DNA from 3 places in the Pseudomonas extremaustralis genome. Region 2 is predicted to be linked to each of the others. Evidence: riboswitches for the same ligand, from Rfam matches in the RefSeq annotation. Region 2 holds a riboswitch; each other region holds the start of a gene.
The links. Region 2 has a riboswitch for cobalamin ahead of cobW (cobalamin biosynthesis protein CobW). Riboswitches for the same ligand answer to the same signal wherever they lie in the genome.
Positions count from the first base shown of each region.

Region 1: it holds a riboswitch for cobalamin, as region 2 does, so the genes downstream of both, BLR63_RS02665 (ABC transporter substrate-binding protein) here and cobW (cobalamin biosynthesis protein CobW) in region 2, are expected to answer to the same signal.
Region 3: it holds a riboswitch for cobalamin, as region 2 does, so the genes downstream of both, cobO (cob(I)yrinic acid a,c-diamide adenosyltransferase) here and cobW (cobalamin biosynthesis protein CobW) in region 2, are expected to answer to the same signal.

Region 1 covers NZ_LT629689.1:525,177-532,461, forward strand. The annotation lists gene chrA (chromate efflux transporter) at 1-854, opposite strand, end outside; gene tspO (tryptophan-rich sensory protein TspO) at 1,037-1,477, shown strand; gene BLR63_RS02655 (ABC transporter ATP-binding protein) at 1,633-2,397, opposite strand; gene BLR63_RS02660 (FecCD family ABC transporter permease) at 2,394-3,398, opposite strand; gene BLR63_RS02665 (ABC transporter substrate-binding protein) at 3,395-4,405, opposite strand; cobalamin riboswitch at 4,524-4,718, opposite strand; gene BLR63_RS02670 (aldehyde dehydrogenase family protein) at 4,761-6,152, opposite strand; gene ptrR (putrescine utilization regulator PtrR) at 6,255-7,148, shown strand.
Region 2 covers NZ_LT629689.1:1,987,253-1,994,537, forward strand. The annotation lists gene BLR63_RS09270 (ATP-binding protein) at 1-387, opposite strand, end outside; gene cobN (cobaltochelatase subunit CobN) at 387-4,148, opposite strand; gene cobW (cobalamin biosynthesis protein CobW) at 4,152-5,213, opposite strand; cobalamin riboswitch at 5,307-5,506, opposite strand; cobalamin riboswitch at 5,548-5,758, shown strand; gene BLR63_RS09285 (CbtB domain-containing protein) at 5,856-6,044, shown strand; gene BLR63_RS09290 (CbtA family protein) at 6,056-6,760, shown strand; gene BLR63_RS09295 (cobalamin biosynthesis protein) at 6,757-7,149, shown strand; gene cobM (precorrin-4 C(11)-methyltransferase) at 7,218-7,285, shown strand, end outside.
Region 3 covers NZ_LT629689.1:206,270-213,554, forward strand. The annotation lists gene BLR63_RS00970 (AI-2E family transporter) at 1-484, shown strand, start outside; gene hda (DnaA regulatory inactivator Hda) at 688-1,392, shown strand; gene BLR63_RS00980 (C40 family peptidase) at 1,603-2,232, shown strand; gene BLR63_RS00985 (C40 family peptidase) at 2,377-2,919, shown strand; gene BLR63_RS00990 (PQQ-dependent sugar dehydrogenase) at 2,992-4,305, opposite strand; cobalamin riboswitch at 4,405-4,663, shown strand; gene cobO (cob(I)yrinic acid a,c-diamide adenosyltransferase) at 4,742-5,353, shown strand; gene BLR63_RS01000 (cobyrinate a,c-diamide synthase) at 5,350-6,672, shown strand; gene bluB (5,6-dimethylbenzimidazole synthase) at 6,665-7,285, shown strand, end outside.

The DNA.
Region 1 (7,285 bases), 1.5 Mb from region 2:
CCGAGGAAGGCGGCGAAGGTGAACAGCGGGCCGGGGACGGCTTGGGTGGCGCCATAGCCGGCGAGGAACACGTCGTTGCTCACCCACTGTGGCGGCACCACTTGGGCTTGCAGCAGTGGCAGCACCACGTGGCCGCCGCCGAACACCAGGGAGCCGGTGCGGTAGAACGCGTCCACCAGGGTCAAGGTCGGGCTGGGCCACCCGTCGGCCAGGATCGGCAGGCCCACCAGCAACAGCAGGAACAACCCCAGCCACAACGCGCCGGTGCGGCGGCTGATGGGGATGGGCAGCGTGTCGGGTTCGGTATTCGTCGGCGGTTTGAACAGCAGCAGGCCCGCCACGCCAGCGGCGGCGATCACCCCCACCTGGGCCCAGGCGGACGGTTCCAGCAGCACCACGCACGCGGCGATCAGCATCAGCGTGACCCGCGCCACGCCCCGGCACAGGTTGCGCGCCATGCCCCACACGGCCTGGGCCACCACGGCCACGGCGACGACTTTAAGCCCATGCAGCGCGCCGGCAGGCATCGCGGCGCCATAGTGGGCGAGGCCCAGGGCGAACAGGATCAAGGCGATGGCCGACGGCAACGTAAACCCGACCCAGGCGGCGACCGCCCCGCCATAGCCTGCGCGGGACAAGCCCAGGGCAATGCCGACCTGACTGCTGGCCGGGCCGGGAAGGAATTGGCACAAGGCGACCAGTTCGGCGTAACTGCGCTCGCTCAGCCAACGCCGCCGGGTGACGAATTCGTCGCGAAAATACCCAAGGTGCGCAATCGGGCCGCCGAAGGAAGTAAGCCCCAGGCGCAGGAAAACCAGGAACACCGACCAGGGACGAGTGGAGGAGTGGGCCAAGAGGGAGAACTCGGGCTAAGGTGTGGGGCACCTTAGCGAATTTTGATGACCGGAAGAAGAGGTCGTGCTTGCGCGAATGGCCACGGGCGATTGAATTTTTGTGCGCCGGTTCGAGTCAGTGAAAGAGACACGCAACAACGCTTTTCCATTCCACACCGCTGACCCTCAGCCAAGGATGCACGATGACCTTCTTTATTTTCCTCCTGGCCTGCGCGGCCGCCGCCAGCACCGGCGTGATCTTCAAGCCCGGCGCTTGGTACGCCGCTCTGGTCAAGCCCAGCTTCACCCCGCCCAACTGGGCGTTCCCGCTGGCCTGGACGCTCATCTACCTGCTGCTGGCCTGGGCCGGCTATCGCTTGAGCCTGATCCCCGGCAGCCAAACGGTGCTAGCGCTGTGGGCCGCGCAAATCGCCTTGAACACGCTGTGGACCCCGGTGTTCTTCGGCGCGCACCAGTTGCTCGCCGGGATGGTGATCATCGTGCTGCTGTGGATCACCGTGGCGGCGATGGTGGCGTTGGCCGTGCGCTTGGACCTGATCACCGGCTTGATCCTGTTCCCATACCTGGCGTGGCTGTGCGTGGCGGCTGCGTTGAATTTTTCGATCTGGCGTAACAACCGCTGAAGGTTGTAACACGGCTTAAAGAACACGGCCGCTGTAGGCGCGAGCTTGCTCGCGAAGAGGGTGGACGATAACGCGGGCATTCTGGATGAGCGCGGTGTGCTTGCGATTTTCGCGAGCAAGCTCGCTCCTACGGGGGCGGTGTGTGGCAGTCATTTTTAAATCGGGCGCAGGCGCAGGATTTGTGCACCGTCGAATGGGTCGGTCAGGTAGTGCGCCTGCACGCCGAACGTTTCGTGCAAACGTTGTGGCGTCAGCACCTCCAGCGGCTTGCCCAGTGCCACCAAGCGTCCGCGATCCAGCACGGCCAAGCGGTCACAGGTCAGCGCCTGGTTGAGATCGTGCAGGGCAATCAGGGTGGTCACCGGCAAGTCCTGCACGCCCTTGAGGATCGTCAGTTGATGCTGGATGTCCAGGTGGTTGGTCGGCTCATCCAACAGCAGGATCTGCGGCCGTTGCGCCAGGGCGCGGGCGATGTGCACGCGTTGGCGTTCGCCGCCGGAGAGGTTGCGCCAGGCGCGTTGGCTCAGGTGGGTGGCGTCCACGTCGTGCAGGGCTTGGTGCACGATGGCGTCGTCGTCGCGTGACCAGGGGCTCAGCGCCGACAGCCACGGCGTGCGCCCCAGCGCCACGGCATCGAAGACGCGGATGGCATCGTCGGTGTCGGCCTGTTGTTCCACCACCGCCAGTTGTTGCGCGATGGCGCGTCGGGATAGATCGCCCAGCCGCTCGCCGCCCAGGCGCACTTCGCCGCTGGTCGGTGCGCGCAAGCCGGCGAGCAGTTTGAGCAGGGTGGATTTGCCTGAGCCGTTCGGACCGACGATCCCTAGGGTTTCACCGGAGCGAACCTCCAGGTGAATATCGCGCAGCAACTCGGCCTCGCGCACCTTGAAGCCCAGCCCGGTGCAACTGAGCACCGTCATCGCGCATTCCTCCGGCCGATCAGGATCAGCGCAAACACCGGCGCGCCGACCAATGCCGTCACCACCCCGACCGGAATCACCTGGCCCTTGATCACGGTGCGCGACAGCACATCCGCCGCGATCAAAAACAACGCACCGCCCAACGCACTCGCCGGCAACAAGCGCGAGTGTCCTGTGCCCAGCAGCAGGCGCGCGGCATGGGGGATCACCAGGCCGACAAAGCCGATGGCGCCGACAATCGACACCATTACCGCCGTGACCAATGCCGCGCAGGCCACCAACACCAGTTGCACGCGGCGCACCGGAATGCCCAGGGACGCCGCCGAGTCGCGGCCAAAGGTGAACGCATCCAGCGCCCGTCGATGCCACAGGCACACCGCCAGCCCCACGATCGCCACCGGCACCGCCAGCCACACCGACGGCCAGCGCACGCCGCTGAGGTTGCCCAGCAGCCAGAACAGAATGCCGCGCGCCTGTTCGGAGCTGGCCGACTTGGTGATCAGGAACGCAGTCAGCGCGTTGAACAGCTGCGAACCGGCGATGCCCGCGAGGATGATCTGCCCGGTGCCGCCGGACGCGCCGCTGGCCCGCGCCAGCAGGATCACCAGCGCAAACGCGGCCATCGCGCCGACGAAGGCGCCCGCCGACAACGACACCAAACCGCCGCCCACGCCCATCAACACCACCAGCACCGCACCGGTCGAGGCGCCGGCGCTGATGCCCAGCAGGTAGGGATCGGCCAGCGGATTACGCAGCAACGACTGCAAGACCACCCCGCAGGTGGCCAGCCCGGCACCGCAGGCGGCGGCGACCAGGGCGCGGGTGAGGCGGTAGTTCCACACCACGCCTTCGTCGATGGGATCGAGCACGTAGCCGGCGTGCCACAGTTTGTTGGCGAGCACCTGCAACACCACCTTTGGCGCGATGGCGGTTTCGCCGATGGCTACGCCGGCGAGGAGGGCGATCAGCAGCAGCGCGAGGGCGAGGAGGGTGCGTGTCATTTCGGCAGGTCGTAGCCGTCGATGGCGTGCGCCAGTTGTTCCAGGCCATCGAAGGTGCGCACGCTGGCCTGCAGGGCCATGGCGTCGAGGATGATGATGCGGTTGTGTTTGACCGCGTCCATGTTGCGGGTCACCGGGTCGCTGCGCAGGAAGGCGAGTTTCTGTTCGTGGTCGTCGGCCGGGTAGCGACGGCGGTCCATGCGCGCGATCACCAGGAACGTCGGGTTGGCTTTGGCGAGGGTTTCCCAGCCGACGGCGGGCCACTCTTCATCGGACTGCACCACGTTGTGCAGGCCCAGGGTCTCGAGCATGAATTCGGGGACACCCTTGTGGCCGGCCACGTACGGGTCGCTGGCCATCTCGGCGCTGGAGAACCACACCAGCGCGCTGGCTTGCTTGAGGCCCTTGCTCTGCGCGGTGGCCACGGACCGGGCCAGGCGCGCCTGGAGTTCGGCGTTGAGTTGTCGGCCGCGATCCGGCACGTCGAAAATCTCGGCCAACTGGCTGATGCCCTTATAGATCGTCTCGACGCGAAACGGCGCCAGCCGCGTGCCGTCGGCGCCCACCCGGTTGTCCTTGGCTTCGCAGTCGGAGGGCAGCAGGTAGGTGGGGATTTTCAACTCATGAAATTGCTCGCGGGTACCGACCACGCCTTGCGGGCCGACCACCCATTCCAGCTCGGCGGCCACCAGTTGCGGGCGCTTGGCGATGACGGCTTCGAAGCTGGGCTCGTTGTCGGCCAGGCGCGGGATCTTGTCGTTCTGGACCTTGAACGACGGCAACACGTTGTTGAACCACAGCGAGGTGCCAACCACGGTATCGCCCACGCCCAAGGCATAGAGCATTTCGGTGGCGGCCTGGCCGATGGTCACACTGCGTGCGGGTGCCTGCTGGAAGGTCAGGGTGCTGCCGCAGTTTTCGAGGGTCAGCGGGTAGTGGGTGGAGGTCGCCTGGGCCAAGGCACAGAAGCCCAGGCCGGCGAGCAGGGCGGTGGTGCGTAGCAGCATGGGGCAATCTCCGTGTGGACCGTACTGGAAAAAACAGGGGGGGTACGGTTCGGAAATCCACGCTTGAACGCTGCCGGTCAGGCAGGCAAGGATGTCCTTCCCGGACACCCCGCCGGTCAGTGATGTTGCTGGGCCGGCAGGTCTCCTGACTGATGCGTCGTCGCCACGCTCCAACCTTCCCGGACAAGGTCCAGTGGCATCGAGGAGCAGGCTCGGCATCTACAGTTGCGGGGGCAGTTCCGATTGACGCGGGGACACCGCGCTTCGGATTCCCTATTAGTCCCGTTTGGGAACCGGCGCGGTATGGTAGTCGATGCGGTTGCAGGGCGCGAGCGTGCTCGCGCCTGCCCCTTGTTTACTTGCGGTTGAGCCACACCGTCTGCGCATTGCAGAATTCGCGCACGCCAAAGTGCGACAACTCGCGGCCGAACCCGCTCTTCTTCACGCCACCGAACGCCACCCGAGGGTCGGACACGCTGAAGGCATTGACGAAGATCCCGCCGGTTTCCAGCTGGTTGGCAATTTCGCCTGCCTTGGCCGGGTCGCTGGTGAAGATGCTCGCGGTGAGGCCGAACTCGCTGTCGTTGGCCAGGGCCACGGCGTGGTCGGCATCGCGGGCGGTGATGATCGAGGCCACGGGGCCGAACAGCTCCTGTCTGAACGAGGTCATCTGGTCGGTGACGTCTGCCAGTACGGTGGGCGCATAGTAGTTACCGGCGCCGGGCACTTTGTCGCCGCCCAGCAGCAGGGTCGCGCCTTCTGCCAGGGTGGCCTGGACCTGGCCGTGCAGTTCGTCGCGCAGGTCGAAGCGCGCCATCGGGCCGACGTAGGTGTCGGTCGAAGTCGGCTCACCCATCACCAGGGCGCGGCTGGCTTCGACGAATTTGGCGGTAAAGGCTTGCACCACGCCTTCCTCGATGATCAGGCGCTTGGCGGCGGCGCAGACTTGGCCGCTGTTCTGGAAGCGCCCGATGACGGCGGCTTGCACGGCGGCGTCGAGGTCGGCGTCGTTGAGCACGATGAACGGGTCGGAGCCGCCCAGTTCCAGCACGCATTTTTTCAGCGCGGCACCGGCCTGGGAGCCGATGGCCATGCCGGCGCGCACGCTGCCGGTGAGGGTGACGGCAGCGATGCGTGGGTCGGCGATGGCGCTGGACACGCCGTCGGTGGTCACGTTGATGACTTCGAACAGGCCTTCAGGGAAACCGGCTTTTTGAAACGCGGCTTTCATCAGGTAGGCGCTGCCCATCACGTTTGGCGCGTGTTTGAGCACGTAGGTGTTGCCGGCGAGCAGGGTCGGCACGGCGCCGCGCAGCACTTGCCACACCGGGAAGTTCCACGGCATCACGGCGAGGATCGGGCCCAGTGGGCGGTATTCGATCTGTGCGCTGCCGTTGTCCACCAGGGTCGGTTCCGGGGCGAGCATGGCCGGGCCGTGGGCGGCGTACCATTCGCTCAGTTGTGCGCATTTCTCGATTTCGGCACGGGCCTGGGCGATGGGTTTGCCCATTTCCAGAGTGATCATCTGCGCCATCGCTTCGGCTTGATCGCGCAAGGCGCCGGCCAGGGCCAGCAGTAATTCGGCGCGCTGGCTCACCGGCTGGCGGCGCCAGGTGCGGAAGGCGACGGTGGCGCGGTCGAGGGCGGCGTTCAGTTGGGCGGCGGTTTCGTAAGGGTAGCTGCCGACCGTTTCGCCATTGGCGGGGTTGATCGACAGGGCGTGGGTCTGGTGGGTGATCGCGTTCATGGCACCGTCCGGCTGAATGGGGGGATGGAGTCAGCCTACGGGGCTGCATGTTTTCTGGAAACTGAATAATATTGAGCAATACGTTCACGATTGGAGAATGATTTGGATCTGGTGCAGCTGGAAATCTTCAAGGCCGTTGCCGAGCAAGGCAGCATCAGCGCCGCCGCGCAGCTGATTCATCGCGTGCCGTCGAACCTGACCACGCGCATCAAGCAACTGGAGCAGGACTTGGGTGTGGAGCTGTTTATCCGCGAGAGAAGCCGCCTGCGCCTGTCGCCGGCCGGGTGGAATTTCCTCGGCTATGCGCGACGCATCCTCGACCTGGTGCAGGAAGCCCGCGCCACGGTGGCGGGGGAAGAGCCCCAGGGCGCCTTTGCCCTCGGTTCGCTGGAGAGTACGGCGGCGGTGCGCATCCCCGCGCTGCTGGCGGCATACAATCAGAAACACACCAAGGTCGAGTTGGACCTGAGCACCGGACCGTCCGGGACGATGATCGAAGGCGTGTTGTCAGGGCGCCTGGCGGCGGCATTCGTCGACGGGCCGGTGTTGCACGCGACCCTGGAGGGCGTGGCGGTGTTCGAGGAAGAGATGGTGGTGATTGCGCCGTTGCATCACGCGCCGATCACACGAGGGCAGGATGTGAATGGGCAGAACATTTATACATTCCGTTCGAACTGCTCGTACCGGCATCACTTCGAACGCTGGTTCGCACAGGACGGCGCGGTGCCGGGCAAGATCTTCGAGATCGAGTCTTACCACGGTATGTTGGCGTGTGTCAGCGCCGGCGCCGGCCTGGCGCTGATGCCACGCAGCATGCTGGAAAGCATGCCGGGGTTTGCGGCGGTGAGCGTGTGGCCGCTGATGGACAGTTTCCGCATCCTGCACACCTGGTTGATCTGGCGGCGGGGCACAGTGTCACAGAGCCTCAACAGCTTCGTAACCCTGCTGGAAGAACACGGCCTCTGCAGGAGCGAGCTTGCTCGCGAAGGTCGTTAACGATGACGCGGGCATCCGAGATAAACGCGGTGTTCTGGCGATTTTCGCGAGCAAGCTCGCTCCTACGGGTGGGCGGGGTTAGCCGCCGGTCAGGGGCGGCTTTTGTAGGAGCGAGCTTGCTCGCGAAGGTCGTTAAC
Region 2 (7,285 bases):
GATCAGATTGGTGCCACTGGCAGCCACGTCCAGCAACAGGTCGACCAGGTGATCGGCCAGCAAGTTGACTTCATCGACATACAACACGCCGCCGTCGGCCTTGGCCAACACGCCCGGGGAAAACTGCGCGCGGCCTTCGCCCAGCGCCGCGTCCAGGTCCAGGGTGCCCACCAGACGTTCTTCGGTGGCACCCAACGGCAAGGTGACAAACTGCCCGCTGGCCAACAGGTCCGCGAGGCCACGTGCCAGGGTGGACTTGGCCATGCCGCGCGGGCCCTCGATCAGCACGCCGCCGATCCGCGGGTCGATGGCGGTCAGGCACAACGCCAGCTTCAGGTCGTCGGCGCCGACCACGGCGGACAGCGGGAAATGGGGAATATCAGTCATCAGCTGTCTTCTTCTATATCCAGCAACAGGTTTTCCAACGCTTCGCGGTACGCGCCCGGCGCTTGCCACAGGCCGCGCTGCTGGGCTTCGAGCAGGCGTTCGGTCATGTCACGCAACGCAGCAGGGTTGTGCTGTTGCACAAAGGCGCGGGTGTCGGGGTCCAGCAGGTAGGCGTCAGCGAGCAATGCGTATTGGTGATCGTCGATCAATGCCGTGGTCGCGTCGAAGGCGAACAGGTTGTCCACCGTCGCGGCCATCTCGAACGCGCCTTTATAGCCGTGGCGTTTCACCCCGTCGATCCACTTGGGGTTGGCGGCGCGGGAACGGATCACCCGGTTCAGCTCTTCCTTCAAGGTACGGATCTTCGGCAGGTCCGGCTGACTGTGGTCGCCATGGTAGCTGGCGGCCTTGGCGCCGCTCAGGGTTTCCACGGCGGCGAGCATGCCGCCCTGGAACTGGTAATAGTCATTCGAGTCGAGCAGGTCGTGCTCGCGGTTGTCCTGGTTCTGCAACACCGCCTGCACCTGGCTCAAACGCTGGGCGAATTGATCGCGAGCGGCGGTGCCTTCATCCGCACCGCCATAGGCATAGCCGCCCCAATTCAGGTAGACCTCGGCCAAGTCCTCACGGCTTTGCCACAGGCGCCCGTCGATCGCGCCCTGCACGCCTGCGCCATAGGCCCCGGGCTTGGCCCCGAAAATGCGCCAGCCGGCCTGCTTCGCCGCCACCTCGGCATCCAGGCCGGACGCAAGCAGCGCCTCACGTTCGCTGCGCACCTTGGCCGCCAGCGGGTTCATCTCGTCGGGCTCATCCAGCGCCGCCACCGCCTGCACCGCCGCATCGAACAGGCGGATCAGGTTGGCGAAGGCATCGCGGAAGAACCCGGATACCCGTAGCGTGACATCGACGCGCGGGCGGTCCAGCACACTGATCGGCAGGATCTCAAAGTCGTCCACCCGCTGGCTGCCGGTAGCCCATACCGGGCGCACGCCCATCAGCGCCATGGCCTGGGCGATATCGTCGCCGCCGGTGCGCATGGTGGCGGTGCCCCACACCGACAGGCCGAGCTGACGCAGGTGATCGCCATGGTCCTGCAAATGCCGTTCAAGGATCAGGTTGGCGGACTGGAAGCCGATGCGCCAGGCCGTGGTGGTCGGCAGGTTGCGCACATCGACGGTGAAGAAATTGCGCCCGGTCGGCAGCACATCCAGGCGCCCGCGACTCGGCGCACCGCTCGGCCCCGCCGGCACGAAGCGACCGTTCAAGGCATCGAGCAAGCCGCGCATTTCTGCCGGGCCGCAGGCATCCAGGCGCGGCGCGACGACGATACGCAGGCTCTCGATGACCGCCTTCACCTCGTGCCAGCCTGGCTCTTGGAGCTGTTCGAGCGGACCTTCCAATGCCTGCTCGATCAACCGCGCGGCATACAATTCGAGGCGCTCGCGGGTATCGCCGGCGGTGCGCCACAGCTGCTCATCGATCTTCTGCAACACCATGGGACGAAGCCCGGTCCAGGGCTCGGCCAGGGCGCAATCGAGCGGGTCAAAGCCCAGCTCGAAGGCCTTGGCCAACACACGCAGCAGACTCGACTGCGGACCACGCCCATCGCCACGGGGAATTCGCAACAACGACAGCAAGGTGTCGATGCGCAAACGGCCCAGGGGGGACTCGCCAAAGATATGCAAGCCGTCGCGGATCTGCGATTCCTTCAAGTCACACAGGTAGGTGTCCAGGCGCGGCAACCAGACGGTGGCGTCCGCGTCGCTGTCCAGCTCAAGCTCCTGGTCGATACGGGTTTCGCGCACCAGCTTGAGGATGTCTTTCTGCAACTCCAGGGCACGACGCGGATCGAGTAACTGCGCTTCGTAATACTCGTCCGCCAGCAACTCCAGATCGCGTAACGGCCCGTAGGTTTCGGCGCGGGTCAGTGGCGGCATCAAGTGATCGATGATCACCGCCTGGGTGCGGCGCTTGGCCTGGGCACCCTCGCCCGGGTCGTTGACGATAAACGGGTAGATATTCGGCAGCGGTCCCAGCAGCGCATCCGGCCAGCAGTGCTGCGACAGCCCCACGCCCTTGCCCGGCAACCATTCCAGATTGCCGTGCTTGCCCACGTGAATCAGGGCATGGGCGCCATAGGTGTGGCGCAGCCAGAAGTAGAACGCCAGGTAGCCGTGGGGTGGTACCAGGTCCGGGTCGTGGTACACCGCGCTGGCGTCCACCTGATAACCCCGCGCCGGCTGGATGCCGACAAAGGTCAGGCCCAGGCGCAGGCCGGCGATCATCAGGCGCCCGTCACGGCACATCGGATCTTGATCGGGCGTACCCCAACGCGCCAGCACGGCCTGGCGATTGGCTTCGGGCAAACGCTGGAACATCGCCTCGTACTCGTCCAGGCCGAGGCTTTGGTGACAGGGGCGCAGGTCGAGGCTGTCGAGGTCATTGGTGACGCCACCGAGCAGCTCGTGGATCAGTGCAGTGCCGCTCGCGGGCAGGTGCTCGGGCAGCGGATACCCTTCGGCTCGCAGCGCCCGCAGGATATTCAGCGCCGCGGCGGGTGTATCCAGGCCCACACCGTTGCCGATGCGGCCATCGCGGGTCGGGTAGTTGGCGAGGATCAGGGCGATGCGCTTTTGCGCATTCGGCACCCGTGCCAGCTCGACCCAGCGGCGCGCCAGCTCGGCAACAAAGTCCATGCGCTCCGGCGCGGCGCGGTAGCACACCACATCCGACTGGCTGCGCTCGCTGCGCCAGGCCAGGTCCTTGAAGCTGATGGGCCGACTGATGATGCGCCCGTCCAGTTCCGGCAAGGCGATGTGCATCGCCAGATCGCGAGGGCCGAGGCCTTGCTCGCTGGCTTCCCAGCCGGGCTGGTTGTCCTGGGCGCAGATCGCCTGGATCACCGGGATGTTGCGGCGAAACGGTCGCAGATGCGGCGTTTCGGGGCTGGATTGAGCAAACCCGGTGGTGTTCAGAATCACCGCCGCCCCGACCTCATCCAGCGCGTCTTCGACCATCGCCAGGCAGCCGGGCTCTTTCAGACTGGCCACCGCCATCGGCAAGGGATTGAGACCCGCCGCCTGCAAGCGCTGGCAAAACACGTCGATAAAACCGGTATTGGCCGCCTGCAAATGGGAGCGGTAGAACAGCACGGCCGCGACGGGCCAATCGGCGTTCCAATCCATCTGCCAGTCGGTAAGGCGTGCATCGGCTTTGTGCGGGTGATAAATCGCGGTGCGCGGCAGGGTCTGGGGCTCGCGCCAGGCATAGTCGCGGCCCAGGTAAGCGCTGGCCAGGCAGCGGTAGAAATCCAGCGCATTGCCCAGGCCACCCTGGCGCAGGAAGTGCCACAGGCGGTCGCGCTCCGGCGCGCCAACGGTGCTCAGGCCGCTGAGTTCCGGATCGGGGCGATCGTCCCCCGGCACCAGGATCAGTTGCACGCCGCGCTCGGCCAACGCCACCAGGCGCTCGATGCCGTAGCGCCAATAGCCGATGCCGCCGTGCAGCGAAAGCAGGATGACCTTGGCATGGCGCAGCACTTCATCGACGTACAGGTCGACCGAAGCGTGGTTCTGCACCTGCATCGGGTTAGCCAGGCGAAAGCTGGGGTAATCCTGCGGCAACTGCTGGGCCGCTTCGGCCAGCAGCGCCAGGCTGGAATCGCCGCTGCACAGGATCACCAGCTCGGCCGGGGTTTGTCCAAGGTCGGCGATGTTGTCGTCGGAAACGAAACCACCGGGCTGGGTCCTGAGCAGGTGCATGGGTCAGGCGCTGAGGGCGGCGCGCAATTGCGCTTCGAGGCCCGCCGCATTCAGCTCCTGGCCGATCAGCACCAGGCGCGTGGTGCGCGCTTCATCGGCGGCCCAGGCACGGTCGAAGTGTTTGTCGAAGCGGGTGCCCACGCCCTGGATCAGCAGGCGCATCGATTTGTTCGGGATCGCGGCGAAGCCTTTGACGCGCAGGATGCCGTGTTGAACCACCAGTTGGGTCAGGGCATCGAGCAGCAGGGCTTCGTCGGACTGCGGCAGGTCGATGGAGATGGAATCAAAGGCGTCGTGGTCGTGGTCGTCTTCACCTTCGTGGTGATGATCGTGATGGCTGTGGCGGCCGTCGATATGTTCTTCGGAACCAGCGCCCAGGCCGATCAACACGTCCAGCGGCACACGACCGCTGCTGGCTTCAATGATCTTGACCGCCGGCGGCAACTCTTCGGCGACTTCCAGGCGCACGCGGGCCAGGTCTTCGGGGTGGATCAGGTCGCACTTGTTGAGGATCACCAGGTCGGCGCTGGCCAGTTGGTCGGCGAACAGCTCGTGCAGCGGCGATTCGTGGTCCAGGTTCGGGTCGAGCTTGCGCTGGGCGTCGACCTGGTCCGGGAAAGCCGCGAAGGTGCCGGCGGCCACGGCCGGGCTGTCGACCACGGTGATCACGGCGTCAACCGTGCAGGCGCTGCGGATTTCCGGCCACTGGAAGGCCTGGACCAAGGGTTTTGGCAGGGCCAGGCCCGAGGTTTCGATGAGGATATGGTCGAGGTCGCCGCGACGGGCCACCAATTCGCGCATCACCGGGAAGAACTCTTCCTGCACGGTGCAGCACAGGCAGCCGTTGGCCAGCTCATACACACGACCGTTGGCTTCTTCCTCGGTGCAACCGATGGAGCACTGTTTGAGGATTTCACCGTCGATGCCCAGCTCGCCGAACTCGTTGACGATCACCGCGATGCGACGGCCCTGGGCGTTGTCGAGCATATGGCGCAACAAGGTGGTTTTGCCCGAGCCGAGAAAGCCGGTGACGATGGTGACGGGGAGTTTGGCCAGTGTTTTCATCGGATGCCCTTGGGGGCGGGCATACGGGACGATAGGCCCTGCGGCGACGCGCAGCAGCGGATTTCGTCACCGGATCACCCCGCCCGGTTGAAATGGAAAATCGAGTGCGAGGCAGGTCTCCTGGCTTGGGGCTTGCGGATCTTGCGACCGGCGCTGGCTGCGCCTTCCCGCCGTATCGGCAGTGGCGTGGCAGTCAGATGAACCCTTCACAGTTGCGGGGGCAGCCGCGGCTTGAACCGCGTTCCCTTCTTAGCTTCGGCCTGGGCCGAAGAACCTCGAAGGTGCAAGGCTACAGGGGCTCGGTCAATTTGACTACCGTCGCTCTGCATGCTTTCCTACACGCCTTGTTTCGGGTGCCCTTCACAGGGTGAAACGGGAAACCGGTGCGTCATAGCGTTATGACCAGTCCGGTGCTGCCCCCGCAACGGTAAGCGAGCGAAGCGTCACAGCCACTGTGCTTTATGCATGGGAAGGCGATGCTTTTCAGGACTCGATGGATGAGCCCCCTCGCAAGCCCGGAGACCGGCCCGAAAAATTTCAGATAACAAACCCGCGGTGGGCGGGCGCTGTTTCAACCCTGCGTGCCCGGCTCGCGGGGTTTGCATGCGCTCGTGTCACCCTGACACCTGAAAGGGACGCGCCATGTCGATCATCAGCAGCACTTCGCACACCACCCACCGCACCACCACCCTCAGCCAACGCCTGACCGCCGCCATCGGCGCGTCGATCCTCGGTGCGTGCCTGGTGTACTTCGCCGGTTTCTCCCATATCGAAGCCGTGCACAACGCGGCCCACGATACCCGCCACAGCGCCGCGTTCCCCTGCCACTGAGACCTGCCGACATGATCAAGCGTATTGCGCAAACCGCAGGCTTCACCGGCCTGCTGGCCGCCCTGCTGCTGACCCTGCTGCAAAGCTTCTGGGTCGCACCGCTGATTCTGCAGGCGGAATCCTTCGAAAAAGCCCCGGCCGCGACACAAATGCCCCATGAGCATGCCGCCGGTGCCGCCGCCCACAGCCATGACACCGAAGCCTGGGAGCCGGAAGACGGCTGGCAGCGCGTGCTGTCCACCACAGGCGGCAATCTGGTGGTCGCCGTCGGGTTTGCCCTGATGCTGGCCGGTCTCTACACCCTGCGCGCACCGACCCGCACCGCCCAAGGCCTGCTGTGGGGCCTGGCCGGTTACGCGACCTTTGTGCTGGCGCCGACCCTGGGCCTGCCACCGGAGTTGCCGGGCACCGCCGCCGCCGAGCTGACGCTGCGCCAAACCTGGTGGATCGGCACCGCAGCGTCCACTGCTGTCGGTATCGCGTTGATCGTGTTCGGCCGCAGTTGGCTGCTCAAGGTGCTGGGCGTGGCGATCCTGGCCGTTCCCCACCTGATCGGCGCGCCGCAACCGCAAGTGCACTCGATGCTGGCCCCGGAGGCCCTGGAGGCGCAGTTCAAGATCGCTTCGCAGCTGACCAACGTGGCGTTCTGGCTGGCCCTGGGCCTGATCAGCGCTTGGCTGTTCCGCCGCAACCGCGACGATCAATACTCGGCATGACTCTGGTGGCCGGGCTGGGTTGCCAACGGGGTTGTGATGTTCACACCCTGCTGGCGCTGCTCGATGCCGCCCTGGCCGAAGCTGGAATCGAGCGTCGGCGCGTCACGGCGCTGGCGAGTATCGATCTCAAACAGGATGAACCAGGGCTGGTTGCACTGTCCCAGTTGCTGCAAGTGCCGTTGCAGTGTTTCAACGCCGGGCAGTTGGCGGCCTACGAAAGCCGGTTGAGCCATAAATCAGCCGTCGCTTTCGCGCATACCGGCTGCCATGGCATCGCCGAAAGCGCCGCGCTGGCCCTGGCCGAACACCTCGCCGATGCCCCCGCCCATCTGCTGGTCCCCCGCCGCAAAAACGCCCAGGCCACCGTTGCATTGGCCTGCGCCGGGTAAAATCCCGATAATTGCCGCTCACGATCATGAGCAATCTTCATGCTCACCCGGTTTGCACAGGAATTTCCATGACCGTCTACTTCATCGGCGCCGGCCCCGGCGACCCCGAACTGATCACTGTCAAAGGCCAGCGCCT
Region 3 (7,285 bases), 1.8 Mb from region 2:
GTGCCATGAGGTGCTTGGTGCGTTCGTGCGCGGCCAGTTGCTGGTGATGCTGGCGCTGGGGATCATCTACGCGGCGGGCTTGATGGCGATCGGCCTGGAGTTGGGCCTGTTGATCGGCTTGATTGCTGGCCTCGCCGCGATCGTGCCGTACATGGGGTTTGTGATCGGTATCGGTGCGGCGCTGGTGGCTGGGTTGTTCCAGTTCGGCGGCGACCTGTACCCGATGCTGGGGATTGTTGCGGTGTTCATGGTGGGCCAGGCCCTGGAAGGCATGGTACTCACGCCGTTGCTGGTGGGCGATCGGATTGGCCTGCACCCGGTGGCGGTGATCTTTGCGATCCTGGCGGGCGGTGAACTGTTCGGCTTTACCGGCATCCTGCTGGCCCTGCCGGTGGCGGCGGTGATCATGGTGCTGGTGCGCCATGTGCATGATCTGTACAAGGATTCGGATGTCTACATGGGCGTTGAAGACCCTGACCTGTAACGACTTCGCCACACACCTGGCATAGCCGGGTTTGTGGTTTATGCAAAGAGGGTGTCAAACATTCCGCGCAAATCCGCCAAGTTAACGCAAACCTTTGATTTTGCTTGTGGTCTGCTGCATTGTGCGCCCGGCGTCACGGGTATAAACTTTGCAAACTTTACACAGAGGCCACTAACGGTTCGTATTGGAGCCGTTCAGTCAGCATGAAACCGATTCAGCTGCCCCTAGGTGTGCGTCTGCGTGACGATGCCACCTTTATCAATTACTACCCAGGCGCCAATGCCGCTGCACTCGGCTATGTCGAGCGGCTCTGCGAAGCCGACGCCGGGTGGACCGAAAGCCTGATCTATCTGTGGGGCAAGCAAGGCGTAGGGCGGACTCACCTGTTGCAGGCCGCGTGCCTGCGTTTCGAGCAGATGGGTGAGCCGGCGGTGTATCTGCCTTTGGCTGAGTTGATGGACCGCGGTATCGGGATTTTCGACCATCTTGAGCAATATGAGCTGGTATGCCTGGACGATCTGCAGGCGATCGCTGGCAAGGCGGATTGGGAAGAGGCGCTCTTTCATCTGTTCAACCGCTTGCGTGACAGTGGCCGGCGCCTGCTGATTGCCGCCTCGACCTCGCCGCGTGAACTGCCGATCAAGCTGGCCGACCTCAAGTCGCGCCTGACCCTGGCGCTGATCTTCCAGATGCGCCCCCTTTCCGACGAAGACAAATTGCGTGCCCTGCAATTGCGTGCGTCTCGTCGCGGCCTGCACCTGACCGACGAGGTGGGGCACTTCATTCTGACCCGTGGCACCCGCAGCATGAGCGCTTTGTTCGATTTGCTCGAGCAGCTCGACCAAGCGTCTTTGCAGGCCCAAAGAAAATTGACGATTCCTTTTTTGAAGGAGACTTTGGGTTGGTAACGCGTTGATTTTCAACCGTCCGGCAATTTGCAGGCGTCAGAAAAACTGCGCTTTTAGCCTCATGGGCTGCGCATTTCAATCAATAAGGGGGATTAGGGCTTAGATGCCATAGTCCAAACAATAAGTCACAAAGACCGCGATTGAATTTGCAAATCGATGTGATAGAAGGCATAGTCTCGACTTCTTTACACATCAGCCACGGTCGTGCCCATGCTAAATCGCTTCGCACCCCTCGTGCCTCTCGCACTCGTTACCCTGTTGTTTGGTTGCGCTTCTCACACCCAACAAGTAGCAGAGCAGCACAAATCCCAGGTTCAAAATCACGCCAAATTCGTCGCGGCTCAATCTTCTACCGTTTATGAAGAAGAATTGGCGACGGAAAAGGAACTGGCCGACTTCGCCGGCAACAAGCCTTATCAGCTTCCAGTTCTGGCCGACAGCATCCTCGAACGCGGCATGTCCCTGATCGGTACCCGTTACCGTTTCGGCGGTACCTCCGAAGCCGGTTTCGACTGCAGCGGTTTCATCGGCTACCTGTTTCGTGAAGAAGCTGGCATGAACCTGCCACGCTCGACGCGCGAAATGATCAACGTGAATGCACCGTTGGTCGCACGCAATAACCTCAAGCCCGGTGATCTGCTTTTCTTCAGTACCAGCGGTCGTGGTCGCGTAAGCCACGCGGGTATCTACCTGGGCGACAACCAGTTTATCCACTCCAGCAGCCGTCGCAGTGGCGGTGTTCGGGTCGACAGTCTGGGTGACAGCTACTGGAGCAAAACCTTCATCGAAGCCAAGCGTGCACTCGCCATGGCCCCGACGACGATTACCGCTAGCAAGTAAACTTAAAGTGATACTTGAAGTTTGACGTGTAAGCGCTAGAATCCCTGGACATTGTTGTAATCCGTTCGCGCAAGCTCTGCTTGCGCGTTCTGGTTTTCAGCGTTCGGCAGCGAAAGCCGCATCCAGACCAGGATTGTTCTGCACATGTCGACCTCGGCCCGCCTGATTCTAATTCTTTGCGCCGCGCTGCTCAGCGCCTGCGCAAGCCGCACACCGTCGCCCGCTCACGTAGCGATGAAGCCCAGGCCGGTGTTCAGCTATTCCAACCAAAGTTTTTCGCCTGCCGCCGAAGATGTGCTGTTCCGTGCGTTGGGCCTGGTCGGTACGCCTTATCGTTGGGGTGGCAATACGCCGGACTCGGGGTTTGATTGCAGTGGCCTGATCGGTTTTGTCTTTCGCGACGCCGCCGGTATCTCCTTGCCGCGTACGACCCGTGAACTCATCGTCATGCGTGGCCAGGACGTAAGCGAACAGAACCTGCAAACCGGCGACCTGCTGTTCTTCGCCACCGGTGGCGGCTCGCAGGTCAGCCACGCCGGGATCTATGTGGGCGAGGGTCGCTTTGTCCACGCGCCGCAAACCGGCGGTACGGTGAAGCTGGATACCTTGTCCAAGGCCTATTGGCAGAATGCCTACCTCAGCGCCAAGCGCGTGTTGCCGGCCGAGCACTTGGCCCGCAACCCCTGAGTCAACCCAAGATCCCAATGTGGGAGGGGCAAGCCCTTTCCCACATCTGTTTTGTGGTGGTCTTGGGAGCGGTTACTTAGCCGCAGAAACTCGCCACACCTTATTCCCCACATCATCGGCCACCAGTAAATCGCCCTGCTTGTCGATGACAACGCCCACCGGTCGGCCCATGGCTTTCTCATCCTTGTCGAGGAACCCGGTCAGCACGTCCACCGGCTGGCCTTTAGGCTGGCCACCCTCGAATGGTACGAAGATCACCTTGTAGCCACTGTGCGGCTTGCGGTTCCACGAACCATGCTGGCCGATGAATGCACCGTGGGTGAAGGGCGCTGGAAGGGTGCTGCCCTCGGCGAAGGTCAATCCTAACGACGCAGTGTGAGGACCCACCGCATAGTCCGGTGCGATGGCCTTGGCGACCAGTTCTGGATTTTGCGGGGTGACGCGCACGTCCACATGCTGGCCGTAATAGCTGAAGGGCCAGCCATAAAACGCACCATCCTTGACCGAGGTGATGTAGTCCGGCACCAGGTCGCTGCCGATCTCGTCGCGCTCGTTCACGGCCGTCCACAGCTTGCCACTCTGGGGTTCCCAGGCCATGCCGTTGGGATTGCGCAGGCCGGAGGCGAAGATGCGGTGCTGGCCGCTCGCACGGTCGACTTCCCAGATCGCGGCGCGGCCTTGTTCTGCCTCCAGGCCGTTTTCGCCGACGTTGCTGTTGGAGCCTACGCTGACATACAGCTTGCTGCCATCCTGGCTGGCCACCACGTTTTTGGTCCAGTGATGGTTCAACGGGCCGCCGGGCAAATCGACGACCGTGGTGCCGGCAGATTTGATCGCAGTTTCACCCGGCTGATAGGCGAAGCGCAGCAGCTTGTCCGAGTCGGCCACATACAAGTCGTTGCCGACCAGAGCCATGCCAAACGGCGAATTGAGGTGTTCCAGGAACGCCGTGCGGGTCTCGGCGACACCGTCGTGGTCGGCGTCACGCAGCAACGTGATGCGATTCGGGCTCGGCACGCCGGCACCGGCCCGGCCCATGACCTTCTCCATGACCCAGCCGCGAATGCCCTTGGAGTCATCGGGCTTGGGCGGCGCGTTGGTTTCCGCGACCAGCACATCGCCGTTGGGCAACACATACAGCCAGCGGGGATGGTCCAGGCCCTCGGCGAACGCCGTCACTTGGGTACCGGCGGCGGCCGTTGGCTTCACGCCGTCCGGCCAGCCGATGGCGGGGGCGATGTTCACGGTGGGGATCAGCGTCTTGTTCGGCTCCGGTAGCTTGGGCGTGGGCCCGGTGCCATCGGAGACCTGCAGCGTGGAGGTTTCACCGCAGGCGGCGAGGGTGCCGGCGAGCATGATGAGCAGGGCGAGTCTGGTTTTGTGCATGGTGTTCTCCTTGATACCTGTAAGGGTAGAGGCGATCGGCGGTGCGATGGTTCAAGTCCGGGGCCGGCTTTAATTGACGCTCCACCCCCAACCCACTAACCTTCGCCGCTTGTTCCAGGTGCTCTGTGACCTGTGGGTCGACAGAGTGAAACAGGGAAGCCGGTGAGTGAGCGCACTTGTACACAGTGCTGCCGCGATTCCGGCGCTGCCCCCGCAACGGTAAATGAGTCAAGACGCTGCCTTTTGCCACTGTATCGCTGGCGATATGGGAAGGCGCATCGTCGGCCTGCTCGCGCGCTCTATCAGCGCTCGCGCGCCACTCATGAGTCCGGAGACCGGCCTGGATCATCCAACAGCATCACGGTGGGCGATGCTTGGCTGTCTGTTTTTTCTTTTCCTGCCCGCCGTTTTTGTCCAGCCCCAACGGAGAGCTGCCATGACCGATTCCCCCGAGCGCGACGAGCGCCACCTGGCGCGCATGCTGCGCAAAAAAGCCGTGATCGACGAGCGCATTGCCAATTCCCCGAACGAATGCGGCCTGCTGCTGGTGTTGACCGGCAACGGCAAAGGCAAGAGCAGCTCGGCGTTCGGCATGCTCGCCCGCGCCATGGGCCATGGTATGCAGTGCGGTGTGGTGCAGTTCATCAAGGGGCGCAACAGTACCGGTGAAGAGCTGTTCTTCCGCCGCTTCCCCGAGCAAGTGCGTTTTCACGTCATGGGCGAAGGCTTCACCTGGGAAACCCAGGATCGCCAGCGCGATATCGCCGCCGCCGAAGCCGCCTGGGCGGTGTCCCGCCAGTTGCTGCAAGACCCGGGCATCGGCCTGGTGGTTCTGGATGAACTGAACATTGCCCTCAAGCACGGTTACCTTGATTTGGACCAGGTACTCAGCGACCTGCAAGCGCGCCCGCCGATGCAGCACGTGGTGGTCACCGGTCGTGGGGCCAAGCCTGAATTGATCGAAATGGGCGACACCGTCACCGAGATGGGCATGCTCAAGCACGCGTTCCAGGCCGGTATCAAGGCGCAGAAAGGCGTCGAACTTTGAATCAGCCCCGTCACTGCCCGGCTGTGTTGATCGCCGCTCCGGCGTCCGGCCAGGGCAAAACCACCGTCACCGCCGCACTGGCCCGTTTGCACCGCAACCTGGGGCGCAAGGTGCGCGTGTTCAAATGCGGTCCGGATTTTCTCGACCCGATGATCCATGAGCGCGCCAGCGGGGCGCCGGTGTATCAATTGGACATGTGGATGGTGGGCGAGCAGGAAAGTCGTCGCTTGCTGTGGGAAGCGGCGGGGGAGGCCGACCTGATCCTGATCGAAGGCGTGATGGGCCTGTTCGATGGCACGCCTTCCAGCGCCGACCTGGCACGACACTTTGGTGTACCGGTGTTGGCCGTGATCGACGGCACGGCCATGGCCCAGACCTTCGGGGCCCTGGCCCTTGGCCTGGCGCGCTATCAGCCGGATTTGCCGTTCGCCGGCGTGCTGGCCAACCGCGTCGGCACTTTGCGGCATGCGCAACTGCTCGAAGGCAGCCTCACCGAAGGCCTGCGCTGGTATGGCGCGTTGTCCCGCGAAACCGGGATCGAGTTGCCCAGCCGTCATTTGGGCCTGGTGCAAGCCAGTGAGCTGAATGACCTCGATGTGCGCCTGGATGCCGCCGCCCAAGCCCTGGGCAGCAGCTGTGAAGTCGCGTTGCCGCCGCCGGTGACCTTTGCCGCGCCCGCCGTGATCGAGGCCGAGCCGTTGCTGGCCGGGGTGCGCATTGCTGTGGCCCGCGACGAAGCGTTTGCCTTCACCTACGGTGCCAGCCTGGATCTGTTGCGGGCGATGGGCGCCGAGTTGTGTTTCTTCTCGCCGATCCATGATCGCCAATTGCCCGAGGCCGACAGTCTCTATCTACCCGGCGGTTACCCGGAGTTGCACCACCAGGCGCTGGCGCAAAACACGCCGATGCTCGATGCCATCCGTGCCCATCACGCGGGCGGCAAGCCCTTGCTCGCCGAATGTGGCGGCATGCTCTATCTGCTCGATTCGCTCACCGATGTCGACGGCACCCGTGCCGAACTGGTCGGCCTGCTGCAGGGCGATGCAGTGATGCAAAAGAAACTGGCGGCCCTGGCCCTGCAAAGCGTCGAGTTGCCCGAAGGCGTCCTGCGCGGGCACACCTATCATCACTCCCTGACCCGCACCGACTGGCAGCCGATTGCCCGCGGCCTGAGCCCCAATGGCGGGCGCGGGGCCGAGGCGGTGTATCGGCAGGGACGGATGACCGCGTCCTACGTGCACTTCTATTTCCCGTCCAATCCCCGAGCGGTTGCCGCGTTGTTTGCGCCCGACCTTGAGCCAGCACAGCCCCATGAGTGACAACGCTTTCCCCCAGGCCGATCGCGACGCGGTCTATCGCGCCATCGCCGAACGTCGAGATATGCGTCACTTCAGCGGCGGCAGCGTCGCCCCCGAATTGCTCCATCGTCTGCTCCAGGCCGCGCACCAGGCGCCGAGTGTCGGCTTGATGCAACCGTGGCGCTTTATCCGCATCAGCGACCGCACGCTGCGCGGCCGCATCCAGCAACTGGTGGAAGAGGAACGCGTGCGCACCGCCGAGGCGTTGGGCGAGCGTTCCGACGCGTTCATGAAGCTCAAGGTCGAAGGTATCCATGACTGCGCCGAAGTGCTGGTGGCAGCGCTGATGGACGATCGCGAGCGACATATCTTCGGGCGGCGCACCTTGCCGGAAATGGACATGGCCTCGTTGTCCTGTGCAATCCAGAATCTGTGGCTGGCCGCCCGCGTCGAGGGGCTGGGCATGGGCTGGGTCTCGCTGTTCGAACCCCTGGCCCTGGCCGATCTGCTGGGCTTGCCGCCTGGCGCCAAACCGTTGGCCGTGTTGTGCCTGGGGCCGGTGGCGGAATTTTACCCGGCGCCGATGTTGCAGCTCGAAGGCTGGACCGAACCCAAGCCGCTGAGTGACATGCTG